Regions from separate parts of the Bradyrhizobium sp. 134 genome, predicted to be linked through region 1. Evidence: predicted binding sites of a transcription regulator. Region 1 holds the regulator's gene; each other region holds the start of a gene.
What was found. The regulator LexA, encoded in region 1, represses DNA repair genes until DNA is damaged. The targets are predictions, from matches to a motif close to TGTTCNNNNTGTGTTCNG.
Positions count from the first base shown of each region.

Region 2: the regulator LexA is predicted to act here: its motif matches at 2,698-2,715, upstream of IVA75_RS11370 (YifB family Mg chelatase-like AAA ATPase).
Region 3: the regulator LexA is predicted to act here: its motif matches at 2,493-2,510, upstream of IVA75_RS29080 (ribonuclease T2).
Region 4: the regulator LexA is predicted to act here: its motif matches at 1,850-1,867, upstream of IVA75_RS39330 (PA0069 family radical SAM protein).

Region 1 covers NZ_JADPKX010000069.1:224,528-230,443, reverse strand. Annotated here, with positions in the region: gene IVA75_RS26235 (S41 family peptidase) at 1-221, opposite strand, end outside; gene IVA75_RS26230 (alpha-hydroxy acid oxidase) at 527-1,660, shown strand; gene IVA75_RS26225 (HAD family phosphatase) at 1,675-2,301, shown strand; gene IVA75_RS26220 (hypothetical protein) at 2,470-2,661, shown strand; gene glp (gephyrin-like molybdotransferase Glp) at 2,882-4,093, shown strand; gene lexA (transcriptional repressor LexA) at 4,269-4,970, shown strand; gene IVA75_RS26205 (hypothetical protein) at 5,435-5,869, shown strand.
Region 2 covers NZ_JADPKX010000034.1:352,948-358,863, forward strand. Annotated here, with positions in the region: gene IVA75_RS11360 (hypothetical protein) at 121-588, opposite strand; gene IVA75_RS11365 (hypothetical protein) at 707-1,048, opposite strand; gene IVA75_RS11370 (YifB family Mg chelatase-like AAA ATPase) at 1,101-2,639, opposite strand; gene IVA75_RS11375 (PilZ domain-containing protein) at 2,866-3,111, shown strand; gene IVA75_RS11380 (tetratricopeptide repeat protein) at 3,191-3,976, shown strand; gene IVA75_RS11385 (AAA family ATPase) at 4,005-5,294, opposite strand; gene IVA75_RS11390 (CpaD family pilus assembly protein) at 5,291-5,916, opposite strand, start outside.
Region 3 covers NZ_JADPKX010000073.1:231,249-237,164, reverse strand. Annotated here, with positions in the region: gene IVA75_RS29095 (outer membrane protein) at 1-288, shown strand, start outside; gene IVA75_RS29090 (cold-shock protein) at 376-591, opposite strand; gene rlmJ (23S rRNA (adenine(2030)-N(6))-methyltransferase RlmJ) at 841-1,701, opposite strand; gene IVA75_RS29080 (ribonuclease T2) at 1,754-2,446, opposite strand; gene IVA75_RS29075 (hypothetical protein) at 2,561-3,025, opposite strand; gene IVA75_RS29070 (hypothetical protein) at 3,208-3,501, shown strand; gene IVA75_RS29065 (DUF3617 family protein) at 3,544-4,074, shown strand; gene IVA75_RS29060 (ATP-binding protein) at 4,179-5,567, opposite strand; gene IVA75_RS29055 (response regulator transcription factor) at 5,585-5,916, opposite strand, start outside.
Region 4 covers NZ_JADPKX010000087.1:67,016-72,931, forward strand. Annotated here, with positions in the region: gene IVA75_RS39320 (ribonuclease HII) at 1-107, opposite strand, end outside; gene IVA75_RS39325 (VOC family protein) at 185-640, opposite strand; gene IVA75_RS39330 (PA0069 family radical SAM protein) at 665-1,828, opposite strand; gene IVA75_RS39335 (phosphoketolase family protein) at 2,040-4,454, shown strand; gene IVA75_RS39340 (acetate/propionate family kinase) at 4,463-5,647, shown strand.

The DNA of each region.
Region 1 (5,916 bases):
CCGGTGATCGCACCTTCGATCAGCTTGGCATTGTCAGGCTTCTCGACATAGCTCGCCTTCACCCGCTCGAACACTTCGCCGAACAGATTGAGCTTGGAATAGGCGTCATCCGCGCTCGCTGCCGCCCGTGCCGCCCACACGCCGCCGTGCGGACTGGCTACCAGAAGGGTCAGACACGCTCCGGTGAGCGCGCCCAGTGGAAACAGCAGGGTTTTCCGCATGGATAGGCTGGCCTTTTTGCTTCGCGGTTCGGTGGGGCTGGAGAGCCGCCATGCAAATGGCGATCCAGCCTGCTTCTCACAATACCATTCTGGTTTCTTCAAGGCCGGGATGCCACGCCGGCGGGTACACCGTAAAAATCCCTTCGCCGGGACCTAAACTTTTGGCAACGTTGCAGGACCCGGTTCGTGCCCAGCGGGGACGGCCGGCCGGCCCACGCCTTGCAGCCATGCCATTTTAGGATGGTTTTGGCGACCTGGACGGGTTAGGCGATGAGGTAAGGCTTCAAATTCTCGGGAGGATAACAATGAACGAAGCACCCCGCATCCAACCGGACAGGAACGTCGAGCTCGGCGCCAGCACCGAGCCGTTCCAGAATCTGCATGAATTCATCCGGAAAGCGCGTTCCAACCTCAACCAGAATGCCTGGGATTATATCGTCGGCGCGGCCGAAACCGAGACCACGATGCGTCGCAACCGCATGGCGCTGGACGAGATCGCCTTCCGCCCGCGTGTGCTGCGCGATGTCCGCAAGGTCACCGGCTCGGTCGAGCAATTCGGCCGCAAGATGCGCCTGCCGGTGGTACTCGCCCCTGTCGGCGCGCTCGAGATCTTCGATCCGGATGGTGCGGCGAGCGTGGCACGCGCCTGCGGCACTTTCGGTGCGGCGCACATGCTCAGTTCGGTGTCCGAGCCCGGCCTCGAGAAGACCGCCGAAGCTGCGCCCGACGCGCTGCGCCTCTACCAGCTCTATGTGCGCGGCGATGACGCCTTCGTCGCCGACGTCGTCAGCCGGGCTGAGAAGAACGCCTATGCCGCCTTCTGCCTGACCGTCGATACCGCTCATTACAGCCGTCGCGAACGTGACATCGCCAAACGCTACGTTCGCGAGAGCCGCCTGCGCGCCACCGGCGGCGATTACCAGAAGGGTCTGGAGTGGCGGACGGTGAAGATGATAAAGGACAAGTTCAAGATCCCGCTGATCCTCAAGGGCATCGCGACGCCGGAGGACGCGCTGATCGCGATCGATCACGGCGTTGAATGGATTTACGTCTCCAACCACGGCGGCCGTCAGCTCGATCACGGTCGCGGCGCCATGCACGTGCTGCCCGAGATCGTTGACGCCGTGAACGGCCGCGCCAAGATCATGGTCGATGGCGGCGTCTGTCGCGGCACCGACATCGTCAAGGCGATCGCGGCGGGCGCCGACCTCGTCGGCATCGGCCGGCTGCAATGCTGGGCGCTGGCGGCGGCCGGCGAAGCCGGCGTGGCCCGCATGCTGGAGCTGCTCGAAGACGAAGTGCTGCGCTGCCTCGGCCTCTTGGGTGCGACCTCGTTCGCCGAGGTCAACAAATCCTGCCTGCACCAGGCCACCGCAACCAACGCGCCGAGTGTGTTCAGCGCGTTTCCGCTGTTCGACCACGAGCCGTATCGATACTGAGTGAAAGGACGAAGGTGACATCGCTCTCTCCCGGCAGCGCGGATGCGCTTCTGTTCGATCTCGGCCGCGTGGTGCTCGATATCGATTTCTCCAAGGCGATCGCCTGTTGGGCGGGACATGCCGGCTGCAAGCCTGAAGCCATCGTCGCGCGCTATGTGCGGGACAGCGAAGCCTATCGGTTGCACGAGATGGGCAAGATCAGCGATGAGGACTATTTCGCCTCACTGCGAGCCTCGCTCGGAATCGGCATTTCGGATGCGCAGTTCCTGGAAGGCTGGAACGCGATCTTCGCCGGCGAAATGCCTGACATCGCCGCGCTGCTGCCTCGCGCAGCGAAGCAGATGCCGCTCTATGCTTTCTCCAACACCAACCGGCCGCATGTGGACCATTTCTCGAGGGAATATGCCGGCGTCCTCGGCCATTTCCGCGAGCTGTATTTGTCGTCCAGCATCGGCTTGCGCAAACCGGATGCGGAGGCCTTCGACCACGTCGTTGCGGCGATCGGCGTGCCCGCCGGGCGCATCGTGTTCTTCGACGATCTTGCCGAAAACATCGAGGGAGCGCGGGCGCGCGGCTTGACAGCCGTGCATGTGACCTCGCCGCGTGACGTCGGGAACGCATTTAAGGCATTGGGCATTTGACGACGAGCCGGTGTCGCGAAACCCACTGCGGCACGGCCCGACGGGACCAATTTTGAAAAATTGAGGAACCCGATCACTTTGTGCATTTTTATACAGAGTTCCCGGAACGGAATACCACCTTCCGGACTCTTAGAGTCCGTTGGGACTTCTACGGACGGATGCATCATCGTGTTGGGCAAAACCTACCTCACCAAGCAGGCCTCTCTTCTTCTTGAATTCGCGAGGACAACTTCAGATTCGGACCTTTCCGCCAAGCTTGTGAGCAAGGCCGCCGACCTGAAATCCCAGGCCGATCCGCTGCCCGACAAGGATCAGGGACCCAAGGCGCCCGACGTAACTCACGGGCAGCCAGGGAGCTGATCGATGCAGTCCGGGGCGCTCGTCGTTCTCGTCTTGCCATGACCACTGTCCTGCCGATCTGACACGTTCTTCGGATCATGCCGCAACGCGCTTGATCCTGCCTTCCGGAACAATGCGGTGGGATGACTGCACCCGCTCAGCCGTTTTTGCCTCTGCGCGCGCGCTCGGCTAGAAGACGTGCGGAACATTCGCCCGAACGTGCCGAGCAGGAGTTTTCGCCGTGGCCTTGATGCCGGTTTCCGACGCGCTTGCCGCGGTGCTGGCGGGTGCAGAGCCGCTGCCGGATGAAATGATTTCCCTCGACCAGGCCTACCATCGCGTGCTCGCGGGTGACGTGGCGGCGCGGCGCACGCAGCCGCCGCAGGCGATGTCGGCGATGGACGGCTACGCGGTGCGCGCGGCCGATGCCGCGACGATCGATTCGGAGCTCACCATCATCGGCGAAGTCGCGGCGGGCCGACCGTTCGCGGGGATGGTCGGCGCCGGCGAGGCCGTGCGGATCTTCACCGGCGGCGTCGTTCCCGGTGGCGCGGACGCCGTCGTGATCCAGGAGGACACCGTCGCCGCCGGCAAGCGCATCACGATCAAGGAAGCCGCGATCGCCGGTCGGCACATCCGCCCCGCAGGCGTCGATTTCCGCGAGGGCGACGTGCTCCTGCGCAAGGGAAATCGTCTCACCGAGCGCGACCTCGCCCTCGCCGCCGGGATGAACCATCCGCACCTTGGCGTTTTCAGGCGTCCGAAAGTCGCGATTCTCGCCACCGGCGACGAGCTGGTGATGCCGGGCACCATGCCCGGCCACGGCCAGATCGTCTATTCCAACGGCTACGCCCTGCACGCGCTCGCCCGCAGCGAGGGCGCCGAGACCATCGACCTCGGTATTGCCGCCGACACGCTGGAGGCGACCGCCGCCGGCATCCGCCGCGCCCGCGAGAGCGGCGCCGACATCCTGATCACGACCGGCGGCGCATCGGTCGGCGACCACGATCTGGTCCAGCAGGCACTGCGGGTCGAAGGCATCGCAATGGCGTTCTGGAAGATCGCGATGCGGCCAGGCAAGCCGATGATGCACGGGCGGCTCGGCGCAATGGGTGTGATCGGCCTGCCGGGCAATCCCGTGTCGTCCTACGTGTGCGCTTTCCTGTTCATGGTGCCGCTGATTCGCGCCCTGTCGGGCCGTTCGGTGATTCACCATCGCCGTGAACGCGCCGTGCTCGGCCGCGACGTCGGCGCCAACGACCAGCGCGAGGACTATCTGCGCGCGCATCTGGAGGAGCGTGACGATGGCACGCGCGTCGTTCTTCCCGTCAATCATCAGGACTCTTCGCTGCTTGCGAATCTCGCTGCAGCACAGGTACTTCTCGTGCGCGCACCGTTCGCGCCGAAGGCCGAAGCCGGCACGGCTTGCGAAGTGTTGCGGCTCCCCGTCTGAGCGTCCGGCAATGCACGTTCCGCGAACTTTGCTCTGTTCACGGTAAATTAAGCAGTTGCGGAACATGTATCGAACATATAGTGTCCGTTCATGATTTGTTTCGAGCATGTAGCGGCTTATTGCCGAATTCAGCGTCTCGGAATCGGACGACATCAACCGGGGGACTTTGGTCGAGATGTTAACGCGCAAACAATACGAGCTTCTGCGGTTCATCAGTGAACGTCTGAAGGAAAGCGGCGTACCGCCCTCCTTCGACGAGATGAAGGATGCGCTCGACCTGCGCTCGAAGTCGGGCATCCATCGCCTGATCACGGCGCTCGAGGAGCGTGGCTTCATCCGACGCCTGCCCAACCGCGCCCGTGCGATTGAAGTCATCAAGCTGCCGGAGCTCCAGGCAGCCGCCGGCAGCCGCCGCGGCTTCACGCCGAGCGTCATTGAGGGCAATCTCGGCAAGGTGCGTGCGAGCTCCAGCCTGCCCGCGGACGAGGGCGAACGTCCCGTCGCGGTGCCGGTGATGGGTCGCATCGCGGCCGGCACGCCGATCGAGGCGTTGCAGACCCGCAGCCATACTATCAGCGTACCGCCTGACATGCTCGGCTCGGGCGAGCATTACGCGCTCGAAGTGCGCGGTGATTCCATGGTCGAGGCCGGCATCCTCGATGGCGACATGGCGCTGATTCAGCGAAACGAGAGCGCCGATACCGGCGACATCGTGGTGGCGCTGATCGACGACGAGGAAGCCACGCTGAAGCGCTTCCGCCGTCGCGGCGCCTCGATCGCGCTCGAGCCCGCCAACGCGGCCTATGAGGTCCGCATCCTGCCACCCAACCGGGTGAAGATTCAGGGCAAGCTGATCGGGCTTTACCGGAAGTACTGATACCGGGCGTCCTTGATACCGGGAGTACTTCATACCGGAGGTGCTTGGCGCCGCGCGCGCTTCCGATCGGCATCGCCGGTCAGGGATTGGAGCGGATCATCGTCCGCTCCGGCTGGGTAGTCTTTCTGGTTCTGCACAGACTATCCGGCCCCTCCTTCGGCGCTGGCTCCTCGCGACGCCCACGAAGCGGAACTGGTTCGCGGCGCAAGTGTTCGAGGAAACAGCGGCCAGCGATCAAGCTCGACCGTTGCGGTCAAGCCGGCGATATTCGCGCACGCGCCTCCCGAATGCATCGCAGCAGGCTTTGTTCCTATTGAATGCGGGAAAGATAATGTGATCGCGGCTTGCGGAAACCAGCCGCAGATTTGCCCACAACCAAGCAGAGCGTTCATGCTTCAACTCTGATAGAGGCCTGCGCCTCGATTAAGAGACGCGGGTTGCTATCCCAGCATGAGGAGCACCCGATGTGTGACTACAGCCTGCATGCCGTCGCGTCGCGCCCCGCCGAAGTCGGCGAGACGATCGTCACGACAAGCTTCCGCGGCACCTCGACGCGCGGCTTCGCCTCGGCAGCCGATCCGTCTGTTGCCGTGTGCCTGCTGCCGGGAACGGAGCTCGCCTTCGCCGACGACGTTCGCTACGACAATCGCTGGATCTGGACGCGCACCATCAATTCCCGCGTGGGCAAGTTCGGCAAGATCGACCCGCACGTTCCCGACCGCCATCATGACGCGATCGAATTCCCGGACGGCAAATATGTGCTGGTGACGCAGCTCGTCGAAGGCCAGCGCGCGACCGTGCTGCAACTGCCTGTGACCGAGCCGGTGACGGAGCGCGAGCACAAGGCGCAGGTCATCGCCGACAGGCAGCCGACCGTCACGCGCCTGCCGATCGGCTGACGCAGCCGGCTACGAGGTCGGAGGTCAAGATTGAATCGCCATCGCCG
Region 2 (5,916 bases), on a different contig from region 1:
TCTTAAAACGCTGTGCTCGCTGTCAACGACGATGTGCCGTCGACCTTGCGAACAGTTTGAGGCCTTGCGACCGCCTCCAAACAGGGTTGACGAGGTGTTAACGGCGCAGAGCGAGGCGGTTCAAAGCGAAGCGGCCTGGAGATGGCGGTGGCCGCCGCGGGCGCCGACGATCAGCGCCGCCGCCTCGCGCTTGGAGAAGGTCTTCGAGCGCACATAGACGCGGTAATCCGCCGGCCCCTCGCTGGAGAGATAGATCACCTGACCGCCGTCGACGGGCTGCGCCGCAATCGAGATCAGGCGCGTCGAGGGGTTGGCCTGGCAGGATTCCGATTCCGAACCGGGGCCATCGTCGACGACGGCGAAGTCGGCAGCGTCCGGATCCTCAGTGATCTGAACCCGCACCGTGGCGAGTGCGGGATCATCGGTGAAGGCGACATGCACGCCGGCGGTCCAGAACAGCGGCGTCAGCTCGACCGAGGTGTCGCCGAGGGCGATGCAGGGATGCGAGACCGATCCGATCTCACTGCGGGCAAACACCGCGGCCGCCAACAGGGGAACAACCGAGGCCAGGATCTTGAAACGCAACATGACACGCTACTCGCCAGGCCCTGTACGGGAACTGATAGGCCTTATGGTTTGCAGAGCGTAAATGAAACTCGTTACCGCCGGGTTGATGCCGGTATCGGGGGATGAGAGTCTCGGTCGGTTAGGCGCTTTTGTTGGTTTTTCGCTCGACTTCAGTGAGAACCAAATAGCTGTTCTTGCCAAAGCTGATCGCCCACAGCGCCGCCCAGGTACCCCACCTGTTCCTGACCTCGATCTCGACGGTTTGGCCGGGACTGCTGCGAACGACGAGCGGCTGGCTCCTGCCCCAATCAATGCTCGCATCGATCGTGCAGGTGCCGGCCGGCAGCGTGATCTCCAACACGTCGTTTCGTGCAAGCTTCCCAACACTGGTCCCGTTGACCCACAGCTCGTACGACCTCAGCCAATCGGCATATTGGGACGCACGAACAAATCTGATGGTGCAGGCATTCGCATCGGTCATGATCAATCTCGGGCATGGTGATGGTGTCGAGAAAGCTGCGGCGGCGCATCGCTCACGCCAGCTGCCGCACATCTTCCGCGAGCGCGCGGTAGGACAGCGCCTCGGCGAGGTGCAGACGGCCGATTTTGTCGGCGCCGTCGAGATCGGCGAGCGTGCGCGCCACCCGGAGCACGCGGTGATAGCCGCGCGCCGACAGCCGCATGGTCTCGGCGGCGTCGCGCAGGAGCTTCTGGCCTTGCGCATCCGGCTTGGCGATCTCCTCCAGCACCGAGGCCGGCGCTTCGGCATTGGTGCGAACCTTCGGCAGGCCGGCGTTCGCGTAGCGTGCGAGCTGGATGTCGCGCGCCGCCGCCACGCGCGCGGCGACTTCGGCTGAGCCCTCCGCCGGCGGCGGCAGGATCAGGTCGGCCGCAGTCACCGCGGGAACCTCGATGCGCAGGTCGATGCGGTCCATCAGTGGCCCGGAGATGCGGGCCTGGTAGTCGCCGGTGCAGCGATCGATGCGGCCGCGCTTGCAGGCATAGCCGGGCTCGAACGCATTGCCGCAGCGGCAGGGATTCATCGCGGCGACCAGCATGAAGCGCGCGGGATAGGTGACGCGGTGATTGGCGCGGGACACCGAGACCTCGCCGTTCTCCAGCGGCTGGCGCAACGAATCCAGCACGCGCGGATCGAATTCGGGGAGCTCGTCGAGGAACAGCACGCCCTGATGCGCGAGCGAGATCTCGCCGGGCCGGGCGCGCATGCCGCCGCCGGTGAGCGCGGCCATGCTGGCGGAATGATGCGGCGATCGGAACGGCCGCCGCGCCGTCAGCGCGCCGCCCTCGATCTCGCCGGCAACAGAGGCGATCATCGAGACCTCGAGCAACTCGCCCGGTGACAGCGGTGGCAGGATCGAGGGCAGGCGTGCCGCCAGCATCGATTTGCCGGCGCCCGGCGCGCCGATCATGAGCAGGTGATGACCGCCGGCGGCCGCGATCTCCAGCGCCCGCTTGGCGCTCTCCTGTCCCTTGATGTCGCGCAGGTCGAGCGGCGAGGCAGCGGCTTCATGCACCTTCGGCACAGGCCGCGACAGCACCTGCGTTCCCTTGAAGTGGTTGGCGATCTGGATCAGCGAACTCGCGGCGATGATCTGGATGTCCGGACTCGCCCACGCCGCTTCCGAGCCGCAAGCCGCCGGACAGATCAGCCCCTCCTCGCGCACATTGGCGCCGATCGCGGCGGGAAGAACACCGGCCACCGGCGCGATCGATCCGTCGAGGCCAAGCTCGCCCAGAACAGTGAAGCCGGTCAGCGCATCCGGCGGGATCGCGCCGATCGCCCCCATCAGCCCAAGCGCGATCGGCAGGTCATAATGGCTGCCCTCCTTGGGCAGATCGGCGGGCGCGAGATTGACGGTGATCCGCCGCGCCGGCAGCGCCAGCCCCGAGGCGATCAGCGCCGAGCGGACCCGCTCACGTGCCTCCGACACCGCCTTGTCCGGGAGACCGACGATCGCGAAGGCCGGAAGACCCGGCGCGACCTGCACCTGCACGTCGACCGCACGGGCCTCGATCCCCTCAAAGGCGACGGTAGAAACCCGCTGAACCATGCCCGAACCAGCCTGCCCTTTTGCACAATTAGGGGTAGCAGAGCGGGCCGGTTCTTGCAAGAACAATACAGGAACATGCCTAGGAGCCGGGAGGCCCTAACTGATCGTAAACACGACGAAGACACTACGCCTCGAATGCAAGCTGCTCTGCTCAGCACATCCCAACGAATGTCCGCTACTCCTAGGGGTGCGGGATGGGCCGTGGTCTAACGGGTGAACAATTCAAATGCTTGCAAATCGCCGGAGAAGCGAACGACGGATGTGCACGCGGCTCGCCAAGATTCACTTTGGCGCGGGTTCGCTGCCGCGGGACTGCACGATCACGGATATTTCGGATGGCGGCGTGAAAGTGGTGGCGGAGTTCCTGGAAGTGCCGCCGCAATTCACCATCATCTTCGCGCCCGACTATTCCCGGCAGTGCCGCCTGCGCTGGCGCATCGGCTGCGAGTTCGGCGCTGAATTCACCGACTGAGCCGCGCAAGCGCCCCGCCTTAACGGGACTTTAGCGTTAATCGGTAAGCATCTCTGATCAGTCGCCGAGTGATCAGAGTATGTCCAAGCGTTTGTCCGTCGCCTCTCCTCCGGCGAGATATCTGTTTTCCGCGCTTCTGATCCTGGCTCTTGGCGGCTGTCAGACCACTGGCATCGAGGACATCACCGGCGCGCTCGGCGGAAAGTCGGAAACGGCTGGCAGGGCCGACACCAAGCCGGACGTGAGGCCGGACATGGACGCGCTGCGCGAGCGCTATCGCGCCAAGCCTGGTGATCCCAACGTCGCGTTCGAATACGGCAAGGCGTTGCGCCAGACCGGCCAGCGCGCGCAGGCGCTCGCGGTGCTGGAGCAGGCCGTGCTCGCCCATTCCAGCAACAAGGCGCTGCTCGCAGGCTACGGCCGCGCGCTCGCCGACAGCGGCAGTTTCCAGCAGGCGTTCGACGTTCTCGGCCGCGCGCATTCGCCCGAGGATCCCGACTGGCATATCCTGTCGGCGCAGGGCGCCGCCCTCGATCAACTCGGCCGCAACGAGGAAGCGCAGCAATATTACGCCGCCGCGCTCAAGATCGTGCCGGACGAGCCGTCGGTGCTGTCCAATCTCGGACTGTCCTACATGCTGCAGAACAATCTGCCGCGGGCAGAGGAAACGATGCGCCGGGCGCACGCGCGCAATCCCGCCGATCTCCGCGTGCGCGCCAATCTCGCGCTCGTGCTGGGACTGGAAGGAAAGCAGGCTGAGGCCGAAACCATCGTGAAGGCGGACCTGCCGCCGGATCAGGCGGCGGCAAAGGTCACGGCGCTGCGGCAGTTGCTGGTGAAGAAGCAGCAGCGGGCGGAGAAGTAACCCGCCCTCGCGCGTCAGGAAGCCTTGCTCAGGATGCCTGGCGATGCGGGGCTGACCCGCGCCCCGACCTACCCTTCAGCTTCTTCAGCAGCGGCCCGAGCAGCGAGCGCTTCGGCTTCTTCACCTCGCCGCGCCCGGCAAGGCGGTTCGCCATGTTCTGGAACAGTTCGGTGGTGCGGTGGCTCTTGGAGACCTCCGCGATCATCTGGCCGTTGTTGGCCGCGGTCGAGAACAGCTTCGAATCGAACGGGATCACCGCGATCGGCTGGCTCTCCATGGTCTTGGCGAAGGCCTTGACCTCGATCTCCGCACGCTTGGGCATGCCAACCTGGTTGATGCAGTAGAGCGGTGGCCGGTCGTTCGGCCGCGCCGCCTTCAATACATTCAGCATGTTCTTGGTGTTGCGCAGGTTCGCAAGGTCGGGCTCGGCCACGATCACGATGTCGTCCGCGTTGACCAGCGCACGCCGCGTCCAGCCGGACCATTGATGGGGAACGTCGAGCACGATGCAGGGCGTGGTCATGCGCAGCGTGTCGAACACCGCGTCGAAGGCCTCCGCGCCGAAATCGTAGACGCGGTCAAGGGTGGCAGGCGCGGCAAGGAGGCTGAGACGCTCGGTGCATTTGGAGAGCAGACGCTCCATCAGGGCCGTGTCCGGCCGATCCTGCGACAGCACCGCATTGGCGATGCCCTGCACCGGGTCCTGGTTGTAGTCGAGACCCGCGGTGCCGAAGGCGAGATCGAGATCGATCACGACGGAATCGAGTGCGAGGTCGCGGGCGATGGTCCAGGCCACATTGTGCGCGACGGTGGAGGCGCCGACACCGCCCTTGGCGCCGACCACCGCGATGACGCGGCCGGTGATGATGGTTTCGGACGCCGAGAACAGGCTGCAGATCGAGCGGACGACGTCGAGCGTCTCGACCGGTCCCACCACATAGTCGTTGACGCCGCGGCGGACCAGCTCGCGATAGGGCGCGGTGTCGTTGGGATTGCCGATCACGACCACACGGGTGCCGGGATCGCAGACGCCGGCGAGGTCGTCGAGGCCCTCGAGGATGTCGCGGGTGCCGTCGGATTCGATCACGATGACGTTCGGCGTCGGCATCGTTTCATAGACTTCGATTGCCGCAGCTAAGCCACCGTCCTTGGCGGTGAGATGCGCCTTGGCGAGGCGGCGATCCTGCCCGGCCGCGGTCACCGCGGCGAGCGTCTGCTCGGTCTCGCAAAAGGCCTGCACGGAGATGCGAGGAACCGGCGCAATGTGTTCCTCGGGGTGCTGCGGATCGTCCGCTTCTTCGTCGTGGACGCGTGTCATCTGCCTGTATCGCTGAGTTTGGCCTTGTCGGCGTCTGGATTCATGGTCGCGATCGGCGTGCCCTTGCGATAGCGCTCGAAGGCCACGTCACGCCGTGCGTTATAGGCCGGCGTCTCGGACCGCGGCTGCTCGAGGTCGGCCGGATTGTCGATCATGGCCGCGAGGTTGCGCTGGCTGGCGCAGCCCAGATTGAAATAGGGCCGGTTCTCATTGTAGCCGGGGTCGAGGATGGAGGGGCCGAGATCTTCCGGCCACAGCCCGCAGGGGCCCGCGACCGCGGCGATCCGGGAATAGCTCAGACGGATGGTGGGCAGCAGTCCGGGATCCTCGGGCCGATAGGGATGCTGGACGATGGCACGCGCGGGTACGCCGCCGGAGGCGAGCACGGAACGGATCTCGTGATAGGTCGCTGCCGCCGCGCGCGAATTCGCGGCGTTGACGGGGACGTCGACGATGACCGAGCCGGTGCCTTCGCGCACCCAGTCCCGGGCAATGCCGGCGACGTCCGCGTGCTGCGCGGCCGAGAGGCCGCCGCGAGCCTTGCCGACGAAGATCACGATCGACTTCTTGGCTTCCTCGACCGCGATCGGGTGACGCTGGCGATAGTCGGTCGGCACCGTCT
Region 3 (5,916 bases), on a different contig from region 1:
GGCACCCTGCGCGGCCGCGCGGGCTATGCCCTCAGCAACGTGCTGTTCTACGGCACGGCGGGCCTCGCCTTCGGCGAGCTGCGCGCGCAGACGTTCGGCTGGACGGAGTCGCATACCAGCGCCGGCTGGACCATCGGCGCCGGCGCGGAAGTTGGTTTCGCGCCGAACTGGAGCGCCAAGCTCGAATATCTCTACATCGATCTGTCGACGAGTCAGTTCGCGATTACAGGCGTGTCAAACGGCTATAGCGCCAGCGTTGTGCGCGCAGGCGTGAACTATCACTTCTGATACCCAAAGAAGAAAATACCGGACTACAGCCTCCCGGCCGCTCGCGGCCGGGATTTTTTTTTGCGCCGGTGTTTCGCGTCGGACTCGCTAGGGAAGGATGACCAAATCGACCGCCTTCGGCCCCTTGCCCTTCTTGTCCGGTTCGACTTCGAAAGTAATACGCTGTCCTTCGGCAAGGTCCTTCAGTCCGGCCCGCTCCACAGCAGTAATATGCACGAAGACGTCGCGGCCCCCGTCGTCCGGTTTGATGAATCCGTAGCCGCGCTCACCGTTGAAAAACTTGACCGTTCCCGTCATGGCCATCGGGAAACTCCCCCTCATTGCTCCTCCGTCGTGACGCAGACGCACGTCACGACATGACCGGGCCTTACGAAGCCCGGGAGCTGGCCATCCTTGGGCAGACCATTCGGTCCGACTGGATCTTTCTTAGGCCTTCACTCCGCCGCAACCATTCGCGGAAGCGGAACGTAAAGCCAGTCACCGCAACAGCATAATACGGTTCTCTGCAGATTGACCACCGCTCCTGCATATTTTTCCCAAGATGCCGGAGTGTTACGGCCTTGGCACCTCTAATCGGAATCTGGCAGCGCCCCCTTGGCCGAGCGGCATTTCCAACTCGGGCAGGATCGTCTTGAGCTCGCCGTGCAGTGTGTAAGGGGGATTGACGATCAAGAGCCCGCTGGAGGTGAGGGCTGCGCCGTCGGCTTGTGGCGCCACGCTGAATTCGAGGCGCAGGCATTTTCCCGGCGGTTTTGCTGCGGCTGCGAGCCGCGCCACTGATTGCACCAGCGCGTCGGTGGCGCGCCGGCTCTTGGCGGGATACCAGATTACATAGATACCGGTCGGCCATTTCGCGAAAGCCGTCGAGAAGGCCTCTTCGAGCTTTTCGAACTCGTCCTTCGCCTCGAACGGGGGATCGATCAGCACGAGCCCACGCCGTTCCTTCGGCGGCACGAAAGCCGGCAGCGCCATCCAGCCGTCGAGGTCGACCACGCGGGCCTGTTCGTCGTGGCGCAGCACGCCGATCAGCGCCTTGCGCGCCTGCGGCTCGAGCTCGCAGAGCAAGAGGCGGTCCTGCGGCCTCAGCAGGCCGCGTGCGATCAGCGGCGAGCCCGGGTAAGCCTTGAGCTCGCCCTTCGGATTGAAGGCGCGGACGATGTCCAGATAGGGCTTGGTCAGCGCCATGGCGTCGTTCGACAGCCGCGCCTGCATCAGCCGCGCAATGCCCGTCAGCCACTCGCCGCCGCGACGCGCCTCGTCGCTTTCGAGATCGTAGAGGCCGGCGCCGGCATGGGTGTCGATGACGCGGAACGCGCCCGGCTTGTCCTGGAGATAGGTGATGATGCGCGCCAGCACGATGTGCTTGATGACATCGGCGAAGCTGCCGGCATGGAAGGCGTGGCGGTAATTCATGCAAGAGCACTACGCCACGTGACGGCCTGAGCAAAGAGGCACGACGCCTGGGCTACCCACCCCGGATCGGCGGCATCGCCACCTGGTCGCGACGGCAGGCGCGGCGGTCGATCTCCTCGCAGGCGCGGAATTGCAGGTCCTTGCTGAGGCAGATGCGGACTTCCGATAGCCGCGTCCGGTTGCAGGTGATCGAGACGGCGGCATTGCTGAGGCCCGGATTGGCCTTGATGAAGGCCTCCTCCACTTCCGCCGGCGCCACGGTCTTGGCCTGCGATAGATCGAGATATTCGGCCGGAATCTTGATCGCGGCGCGCGCCTTCCGGATCGTCTCGAAATAGCTGCGGTCGGCGAGCCCCGAGCAGGTGCCGTGCTTGTCCCATTCGTTGAAGATCAGCCCCGGCGCCGGCATCAGATCGAGCATGGAGGAGACGATGCTGCGGTTCAGCCGCGGCGAAGGCCGCTGGCAATATTCCGGAAAACCGTTCTCATATTGCGGCCACAGACCATGCACCACGAAAGCGTAGGGCCGTCCGCTGCACTGGATCTGCGAGCGGCCGCCGCGCTCCGCCGCCTCTTCGCAGAAGGAGGGCGACCACGACAGCGACAGCACATAAAAGTCGAACTCACCGGGCGTGTTCTGCCGCTTGTCCTGGGCCTTTGCGCCGCCGGCCAGTGCAGCCAGCCCGGCCGCAAGCGTCAGCGAGATCATCAGGCGCGAGAACGAATGCAATCTGGAATGAAACATGGCGACGCCCCTCAACTAGACTGTGCAGACGAGCCTAGCAGGCGATAGGAACATTTCAAGAACAAATTTCGGGCGACCATCGTTGGGCCGCCTGATCGGTCCGGATCAGCGCAATTATTGCTTGGCGGCGCGGCAGGCCGGGTTGTAGGCCCAGTTGCGGTCGAGCCCGACCACGCACCATTCCACGCCCTGACCGTAGCCGGCGAAGCCGCCGTCCTCGACGATCGAGAAGTGCACCTTGCGCATCTTGCCGTCCGTGAGCATGGCCTCGCCGGTGCAATAGCGGCGGGGGATGTTATCCGATGCCCAAGGCCGGAACGCGGTCTCGTGAACCGCGGCGAAGCCGGTGATCTTCAACGAGGAATTCCAGAACGAGCTTTCTTTCTCCCAGAACTGGCTGGCGATCGTCGGCAGCGCCCGGTCGCATTCGGAAACGTTGCCGTCATAACGCGGCCCGCTCAGCCAGAAATTCAGCTCCAGCGGATTGGCGGCCCTGGCCTCACCGAGCGACAGCGCCCCGAACAGGAGGCCGAGCACGGCGGCAAAGCGGAGCGATTTCAGGAAGGTCGAGGCGCGCATGGATGATCCAGACAGCATGATCTGCAAGGGTCGGACGGTGCCGCGAAGGCCGGGGGAGGTCAAGTGCAGCGCGGCAACACTTGCCGACGAGTTGACCGCAATGCTGCGTTGGACCGGCCATCGGTTCTTTCCACCGCCGCGCCGACACCGTAAACTGCCGCCAACCAATCGGAGTGACGGGAATGCGAATCATTGCGGCCGCGGGCCTACTTGCCTTGGGTATGATGGCGAGCCAGTCGGCGCGCGCCGATCTGCTTCCGGTGCCTCCGTTCAAGGGCAACGACACTGGCGGAATCATCGCCTATTCGATGGCAACCCAGGTCGATGCGCGGCAGGTCGCGGTCGATCACTGCGCCCGCTACGGCAAGGTCGCCAAATTCCTGGCGATGCAGGCCTATGAGGGCGGCTACATCTCGTTCTCCTGCCGCTGGGTGCCCTATGGCGCGGCCGACCAGCCGATCCGCACGCTCTACTGAGGCGCTTTCGCAACGCCGCCATCGCAGCCGGGAGCTTCCGACATGACACGCAAACTCGCTTTGCTCGGCTCCGCACTTTGCCTCGTCTTGTCGGCAGCCAGCGCCCGCGCTGACGACCTGCCGGTGCGCAAGGCGGGCCTGTGGGAATTGAAGATGGTCAGGACCGGCACGCCGGTGCCCGAGATGACCATGCAGCACTGCACCGACGAGACCGTCGACAAGGAGATGAACAACAACATCTCCCCGATGGCCAAGCAGATCTGCGCCAAGCAGGACATCAAGAAGACCGCAACCGGTTATGTCAGCGATTCCGAATGCAATGTCGCCGGCATCAGCACGACCTCGCATGCTGAGATCACTGGCGATTTCAATTCGGCCTATACGGTGAAGACATCGTCGCACGCGCAAGGCGGCGCCGCCGGCGCGGCAGGCCGCGACACCACCATGCAGCTCGAAGCGAAATGGCTAGGGGCCTGCAAGCCGGACCAGAAGCCCGGCGACATCGTGATGCCCGGCGGCTTCAAGATGAACGTGCGCGACATGGACAAGCTGAAGGCGCTGTTGCCGAAGTAAGGAAGATCGTAGCCCGGATGAGCGAAGCGAAATCCGGGACCGGTGCATCGATCGCGAAGAAAGAATCCCGGATTCGCTACGCTCCATCCGGGCTACATCACCGGTTACACCGGTATCCGCACGCTCGCTCTTAATCCGCCCATCGGACTGTCGCCAAGTGTGATGTCGCCGCCATGCGAACGGGCGATGTCGCGGGCGATCGCGAGGCCCAGGCCCGTGCCGCCTTCATCCTGGTTGCGGGCGTTGTCCAGCCGCAGGAACGGCTTGAACACCTCTTCGCGCAGGTGTGCGGGAATGCCCGGCCCGTCGTCGTCGACCGTCACGGTCAAATAACGGTGATCGCGCTGGCCGGTGATGGCGATGCTCTTGCCGTAGCGGGCGGCGTTGGTGACGAGGTTGGCAAGGCAGCGCTTGAACGAGGCCGGCTTCACCGTGACCACGGGCAGCCCGTTGAATGCGACTGTCGCCGTGTGGCCGTGGCGTTCGGCGTCGCTGCGCAGCTCCTCGAGCGCCTGGGCCATGTCGGTCGGCTGCGACTGCTCGCCGGAATCGCCGCGAGCAAACGCGAGGTAGTCCTCGAGCATCATCGACATCTCGTCGACGTCCTTGCGCATGCCCTCCATTTCGGGGCTGTCGCCGATCAGCGCCAGCTCGAGCTTGAACCGCGTCAGGATCGTGCGCAGATCGTGGCTGACGCCGGCGAGCATCGCGGTGCGCTGCTCCATCGTCCGCTCGATGCGCGACTTCATTTCGAGGAAGGCGACCGACGCGCGCCGCACCTCGCGCGCGCCGCGCGGGCGGAAATTCGGCGCCTCGCGGCCCTTGCCAAAACTCTCGGCGGCGTCGGCAAGTCGCAGGATCGGCTTGATCTGGTTGCGCAGGAATAGCACCGCGACGATCAGCAGGATCGAGGACGTTCCGACCATCCAGAACAGGAAGATCTCCGAGTTCGAGGCATAGGCGGCGCTGCGCTGCGCGAACACGCGCATCACGGCGTCGTCGAGCTGGATCCGGATCTCGACCAGATTGGAGCGGCCGACCGTGTCGATCCAGAAGGAGCGCCCGATCTGGCGGCCGAGCTGCACCGACAGCGTCTGGTCGAGCAGCGAGAAGAACGGCTTGGGTCCCGGCGGCGGCATGTCGCCGGCCGGGAGGAAATCGACGACGAGGCCCAGGCGCTGCTGCGCGATGCGGCGGATCTGGTCGCGATCCTTGTCTTGCGGATAGCCCTTGTAGACGTCGATCAGCGCGGCGATGTCCTGCACCACCGCGGCCGACAGGCGCCGTGTCACCGTGTTCCAGTGCCGCTCCATGAACACGAAGGCGACGACCGATTGCAGGATCACCATCGGCACGATCATGATCAGCAGCGCACGCGCGTAGAGGCCGGTCGGCATCCAGCCCTTGAAGGCGTTGCCCATCCAGCCATTGGCGGCGGAGACGCGGCCGGCGGCGCTCTTCAAAAGCGTCAGGCCGCTATCGATCGTGCTCATCGGTGGCGCTTCACTCTTTATGGCGAGGCTACCAGCCGGTAGCCGATGCCGCGCACGGCCTGGAGGAACAGCGGATTGGCGGGATCGGTTTCGATCTTGCGCCGCAGGCGGTTGATCTGCACGTCGACAGCGCGCTCGTTGACGCTGCCATTGCCGGTTAGCGCGCTGCGCGGCACGGTCTCGCCCGGTGTCTCCGACAGGATCCGCAGCATCTCGCGCTCGCGGTCGGTCAGGTGAATGACGTCTTCGCCTTGGCGCAGTTCGCCGCGGTCGAGGTGATAGATGTACGGGCCAAACGCGATCTTCTCCACTGCAGCGGCCTGCGGCGGCGGCGCAGCGCGCTTGAGGA
Region 4 (5,916 bases), on a different contig from region 1:
GTGCCGGCCAGCGCCTTGGCGATTTTCGGCGCAGCCTTCTTGTTCTCAGGCGCAACCTTCTTGGGCGCGCCTTTGGCCGGCTTCTTGGCGGATTGATCCCGAATCATGGCCGGGATCGTGCGCAAGCGGCATGGCCTGCGCAACCGGGAACCTCGGACAATTCCCGTTATTCAAGTCAGTCGCCCTATTCCGCCAGATGCACCCGTCGGTCCTCGCCGACTTCGATGCCGGGCGCGACCACGACTTCCCAGGGATGGCCGTCAGGATCGGCGAAATAGCCGGAATAACCGCCGTAGTCGGTCTCATGCGCGGCCTTCAGCAGCGCGGCGCCCTTGCTGACGGCGAAGGCCAGCACTGCGTTCACCTCCTCACGCGCGCGGCAGTTCCATGCGAGCGTCATGCCGCGAAACGTCGATGGCCTCGGCTGATCCGGCAATTTGGCGTCGGCCGCGAGCTGATCCCAGGGAAATCGCGCCAGCACCGGACCGCCGGTGTCATAGAACGCCACGGCCTCGCCGGTCACCTTGAGCCGGCGCGAGAAACCAAGCGCGTCGTAAAAGGCAATACTGGCGCGGATGCCGTTCACGCCCAGCGTGATGACGGTAAGTCGCGGGATCGGAGCTGGCAGTTCCTTACTCATGCGACGCCTCTCCCACTTTGTCCCTCAGAACAGGCTGAGCTGATCGCCGTTCCGCTTCGGCTTGGCAAAATGATCCGTCGTCAGCTTGGAGCGCCGCTTGTTCAGCCCCAGCCTGTCGCAGGCGATCTCGAAGCGGCGACCGATGGTCCAGGCCATCGGGCCGGTGCCCTTCATGCGCTCGCCCCATTTCGCGTCGTAGTCGCGGCCGCCGCGCATGTCGCGGATCAGCGTGAAGACGTGGCGATAGCGGTCCGGATAGTTCGCCATCAGCCATTCACGAAAGAGATCGCGCACCTCGAGTGGCAACCGCAGCAGCACGTAGGAGGCTTCCTTGACGCCGGCATGGGCGGCAGCATCCAGGATGCGTTCGATCTCGGAATCGTTCAGCGCGGGAATCACGGGCGCGACCATGACGGTGGTCGGAATGCCGGCCTCGGAAAGCTGCTTCAGCGCCTCCAGCCGCTTCGGCGGCGTGGACGCCCGCGGCTCCATGGTGCGCGCCAGCTTCGGATCGAGCGAGGTCACGGAGATGCCGACCTTGGCGAGGTTGCGTTTGGCCATGCGCGCGAGAATGTCGATGTCGCGGGTCACCAGCGCCGACTTGGTGACGATCCCGACGGGATGGCCGGCGCGCTCCAGCACCTCCAGAATGCCGCGCATGATTTTGCGCTCGCGCTCGATCGGCTGATAGGGATCGGTGTTGGTGCCGATCGCGATCATCCGCGGCTCGTAGCCCGGCGCCGCAAGCTCCTTCTCGAGCAGCGCCGGCGCCTCGGGCTTCACGAACAGCTTCGACTCGAAGTCGAGCCCCGGCGACAGGCCGAGATAGGCATGCGTCGGCCGCGCGAAGCAATAGACGCAGCCGTGCTCGCAGCCGCGGTAGGGATTGATCGAACGGTCGAAGCCGATGTCGGGAGATTCGTTGCGGGTGATCACCTTGCGCGAGGCGTCGATCCCGACCGTGGTCTTGAACGGAGGCAGTTCGTCAAGGCTCTGCCAGCCATCGTCGAATGCGACGCGCGCCTCGGCCTCAAAGCGGCCGCTGGCGTTGGACTGCGCGCCCCGGCCTCGCCTGCGCTGGCGGTCGATGGCGACCGCCAGCTCAGGGAAGTCAGAAGGCGCACCCGCCGGCTCGGAGGGCGCCGTGACCGGCGGGTGCTTGAGAGCATGAGAGGATGCTGGACTCATGAAGCCAAGATAGCACGTCGAAGGAACAAATCAAGAACACAAACCAAAAACGTGAAAACAACCCCATGCACAGTAGAGTTGCCCAAACTTCGCGCGCCTGCTTTTGACCTCACGCAACAGTGGCGTCACGGCGATCTCGTTTGATGCTGCCGAAGGATCGATCTAGCCGGAACTCGGTTGGTGACGATCCCGGGTGAAGTTCGGCAGGAACATGACAAATCAACAACAATTGGCCGCAGCGAGCAGCGACCTCAATCTGCTCGACCGCTATTGGCGCGCCGCGAACTATCTCTCCGTCGGGCAGATTTACCTGCTCGACAATCCGCTGCTGCGCGAGCCGTTACGGCCCGAGCACATCAAGCCGCGTTTGCTCGGCCATTGGGGCACGACGCCCGGTTTGAACTTCATTTATGCCCATCTCAACCGCGTCATCCGCGCGCTGGACCTGAGCGTGATCTATGTGTGCGGTCCCGGCCACGGCGGCCCCGGCATGGTCGCCAACACCTATCTCGAAGGCAGCTACAGCGAGATCTATCCCGATATCTCGCGCGATACCGACGGGTTGCGCAAACTGTTCAGGCAATTCTCCTTCCCCGGCGGCATCCCGAGTCACGCGGCGCCGGAGACGCCGGGCTCGATTCACGAAGGCGGTGAGCTCGGTTACGCGCTGGTGCATGCCTATGGCGCGGCATTCGACAATCCCGACCTGATCGTCGCCTGTGTCGTCGGAGACGGCGAGGCCGAGACTGGCCCGCTCGCGGCGTCCTGGCACTCCAACAAGTTCCTCAATCCTGCCCATGACGGCGCGGTGCTGCCGATCCTGCATCTCAACGGTTACAAGATTGCCAACCCAACCGTGCTCGGCCGGATGCGCGACGACGAGATCCGCGATCTCTTCCGCGGGCTCGGCCACGAGCCGCTATTCGTCGAGGGCGACGATCCGAAATTGATGCACCGGGCCATGGCGGACGCGCTCGACGTCGCGTTCGCCAGCATCCGGTCGATCCAGCAGCACGCCCGCGACGGCCGCAAGAGCGTCGAACGCCCGCGCTGGCCGATGATCGTGCTACGCAGCCCGAAGGGCTGGACCGGCCCCAAGGAAGTCGACGGCAAGAAGGTCGAGGGTTTTTGGCGTGCACATCAGGTGCCGGTCGCGAACTGCCGCGACAACCCGGCGCATCTGAAGATTCTCGAAGACTGGATGCGCAGCTACGAGCCGGAAAAGCTATTCGACGCGAACGGCGCGCTCGTTGCCGAGCTCCAGGCGCTCGCGCCCGAAGGCAATCGCCGCATGGGCGCCAATCCGCACGCCAATGGCGGCCTTCTGAAGAAGGAGCTGAAGCTGCCGGACTTCCGCAGCTTCGCCGTCAAGGTCCCTCAGCCGGGCGGCATCGTGGCGGAGGCAACCCGCGAGCTCGGCAAATTCCTGCGCGACGTCATCCGCCTCAACGCCGAGGCCCGCAACTTCCGCATCATGGGCCCGGACGAAACCGCCTCAAACCGGCTCGATGCGGTGTTCGAGGCCACCGAACGCGTTTGGATGGAGCCGACAAAACCTTACGACGTGCATCTCGCCCAGGACGGACGCGTGATGGAAGTCCTGAGCGAACATCTCTGCCAGGGCTGGTTAGAGGGCTACCTGCTCACGGGCCGGCACGGCTTCTTCTCCTGCTACGAGGCGTTCATCCACATCGTGGATTCCATGTTCAACCAGCATGCCAAATGGCTGAAAGTGACGCGGCATCTGCCGTGGCGACGCCCGATCGCCTCGCTCAACTATCTGCTGACATCGCATGTCTGGCGCCAGGACCACAACGGCTTCAGCCATCAGGACCCCGGATTCGTCGATCTCGTCGCCAACAAGAAGGCCGATATCGTCCGCATTTACTTCCCACCGGACGCCAACACGCTGCTGTGGATCGCCGATCACTGCCTGCGCACCTATGACCGCATCAACGTCATCGTGGCCGGCAAGCAGCCGGCGCCGCAATGGCTGTCGATGCAGGAGGCAGCCACGCACTGCGATGCCGGCATCGGCATCTGGAGCTGGGCCGGCACGGAAGACGCGAATGGCGAGCCCGATGTCGTGATGGCCTGCGCCGGCGACGTGCCGACACTGGAAACGCTCGCCGCCGTCGACCTGCTGCGCAAGGCGCTGCCCGAGCTGAAGATCCGCGTCGTCAACGTCGTCGACCTCATGACGCTGCAACCCAGGGAACAGCACCCGCACGGCTTGTCCGACCGCGACTTCGACGGCCTGTTCACGCGCGACAAGCCGGTGATCTTCGCCTATCACGGCTATCCCTATCTGATCCACCGGCTGACCTATAACCGCACCAACCACGCCGGCATGCACGTGCGCGGCTTTGCCGAGGAAGGCACCACGACGACGCCGTTCGACATGGTCGTGCTCAACGAGCTCGACCGCTATCACCTCGCGATCGAGGCGATCGAGCGCGTGCCGGGGCTCGCGACCAAAGCGGCGCAGGTGAAGCAGCAATTCCGCGACAAGCTGATCGAGCATTCGCGCTATGTGCGCGAATACGGCGAGGACATGCCGGAAATCCAGGAATGGGTCTGGCAGAACAGCGCCGGCGGCAACACGCCGGCGGAGGCAGGCGACTGACAGCAGCCATGTTGAACACCGTTCTCGTTCTCAACTCGGGATCGTCGAGCATCAAATTCGGCCTGTTCGAGATCTCGGCGGCCGAGCCCACCCCGCTCTGCAAGGGCCTGCTCGACGAGCACGAGACGAAGCCGCGGCTCGTCGTGAAGAGCCCCGCGGGCGAAGACCTGTTCCAGCAAGGGAGGGAAGCATCGGATGCGGATAGCGATCATCTGTTCGCCGACATGCTCGGCTTCATCGAGGATCGTTTCGGCGACCATCGCTTGCGCGCCGTCGGCCATCGCGTCGTCCATGGCGGTCCGGACTATTCCGCTCCGATCGAGCTGACAGACGATGTCACCGCAAAGCTGGAGGCGTTGACACCGCTGGCGCCGCTGCACCAGCCGCGGTGTCTGGCGCCGGTCCGCGCCATAAGGGCGATCAGGCCCGACCTGACGCAGATCGCCTGCTTCGACACCGCTTTCCACCACGGCATTGCGCCGCCCGCCAGCCGCTTCGCCATTCCGCGACGTTATGAAGAGCGCGGAGTCCGGCGCTACGGATTTCATGGCCTCTCGTTCGAATATGTCGCGCGACGGCTCGCCCGAATCGCGCCGCAGCTCGTGGCGAAGCGCACTGTGATCGCGCATCTCGGCAATGGCGCGAGCCTGTGCGGCTTGCGCGACGGCCGCAGCATCGACACCACGATGGGACTGACGCCGCTCGACGGGCTGGTGATGGGCACGCGGTGCGGCAGGATCGACCCGGGCGTGCTGCTCTATCTGCAACAGCACGAGAAGATGTCGGTCGACGATGTCCAGCACCTGCTCTACCACGAATCGGGCCTGCTCGGCGTCTCCTGCATCGCGTCGGATATGCGGACGCTGCTTGCGAGCAGCGAAGCTGCGGCACGGGAGGCGGTCGAGCTCTTCACCTTCCGCGCCGCGCAGGAGGTGGCGGCGATGGCGACGACGCTTGCCGGGCTGGACTGCCTGGTCTTCACCGGCGGCATCGGCGAGCATGCCAGGGAAATCCGCAGAGCGATCGGTGAGCGTCTCGATTGGCTCGGTGTGCGCATCGATGCGGCTGCGAATGATGCGGCGCGCGAGCGCATTAGCGGTGACGATAGCGCAGCCGATGTCTTCGTCATTCCAACGAATGAGGAACTGATGATCGCACGACATTGTGCGGCGGTGCTACGAACAGCAGGTTGACCGGCGTTCATTCGAAGACCTCGTCAGCAGCGTGATTGCACGTTTTTCCCGCTCTCGCGCTCGTCCGCTATCGCGTCCTTCCTCTTGCGGGATTGCGAACGGCCGGCCCGCCGCGCAATATTACGGCTCACCTCCGGATTAATACGGAGAGGATAGGCTGGGGCCGACACATTGGCGATATCGTGGCCCGTACGGGACAAATTTGGATGCGACAGCCGCGGCGGTTTACCATCGTATACCGAAGCGTGGCCGGAAAGTTGCACTCGGCA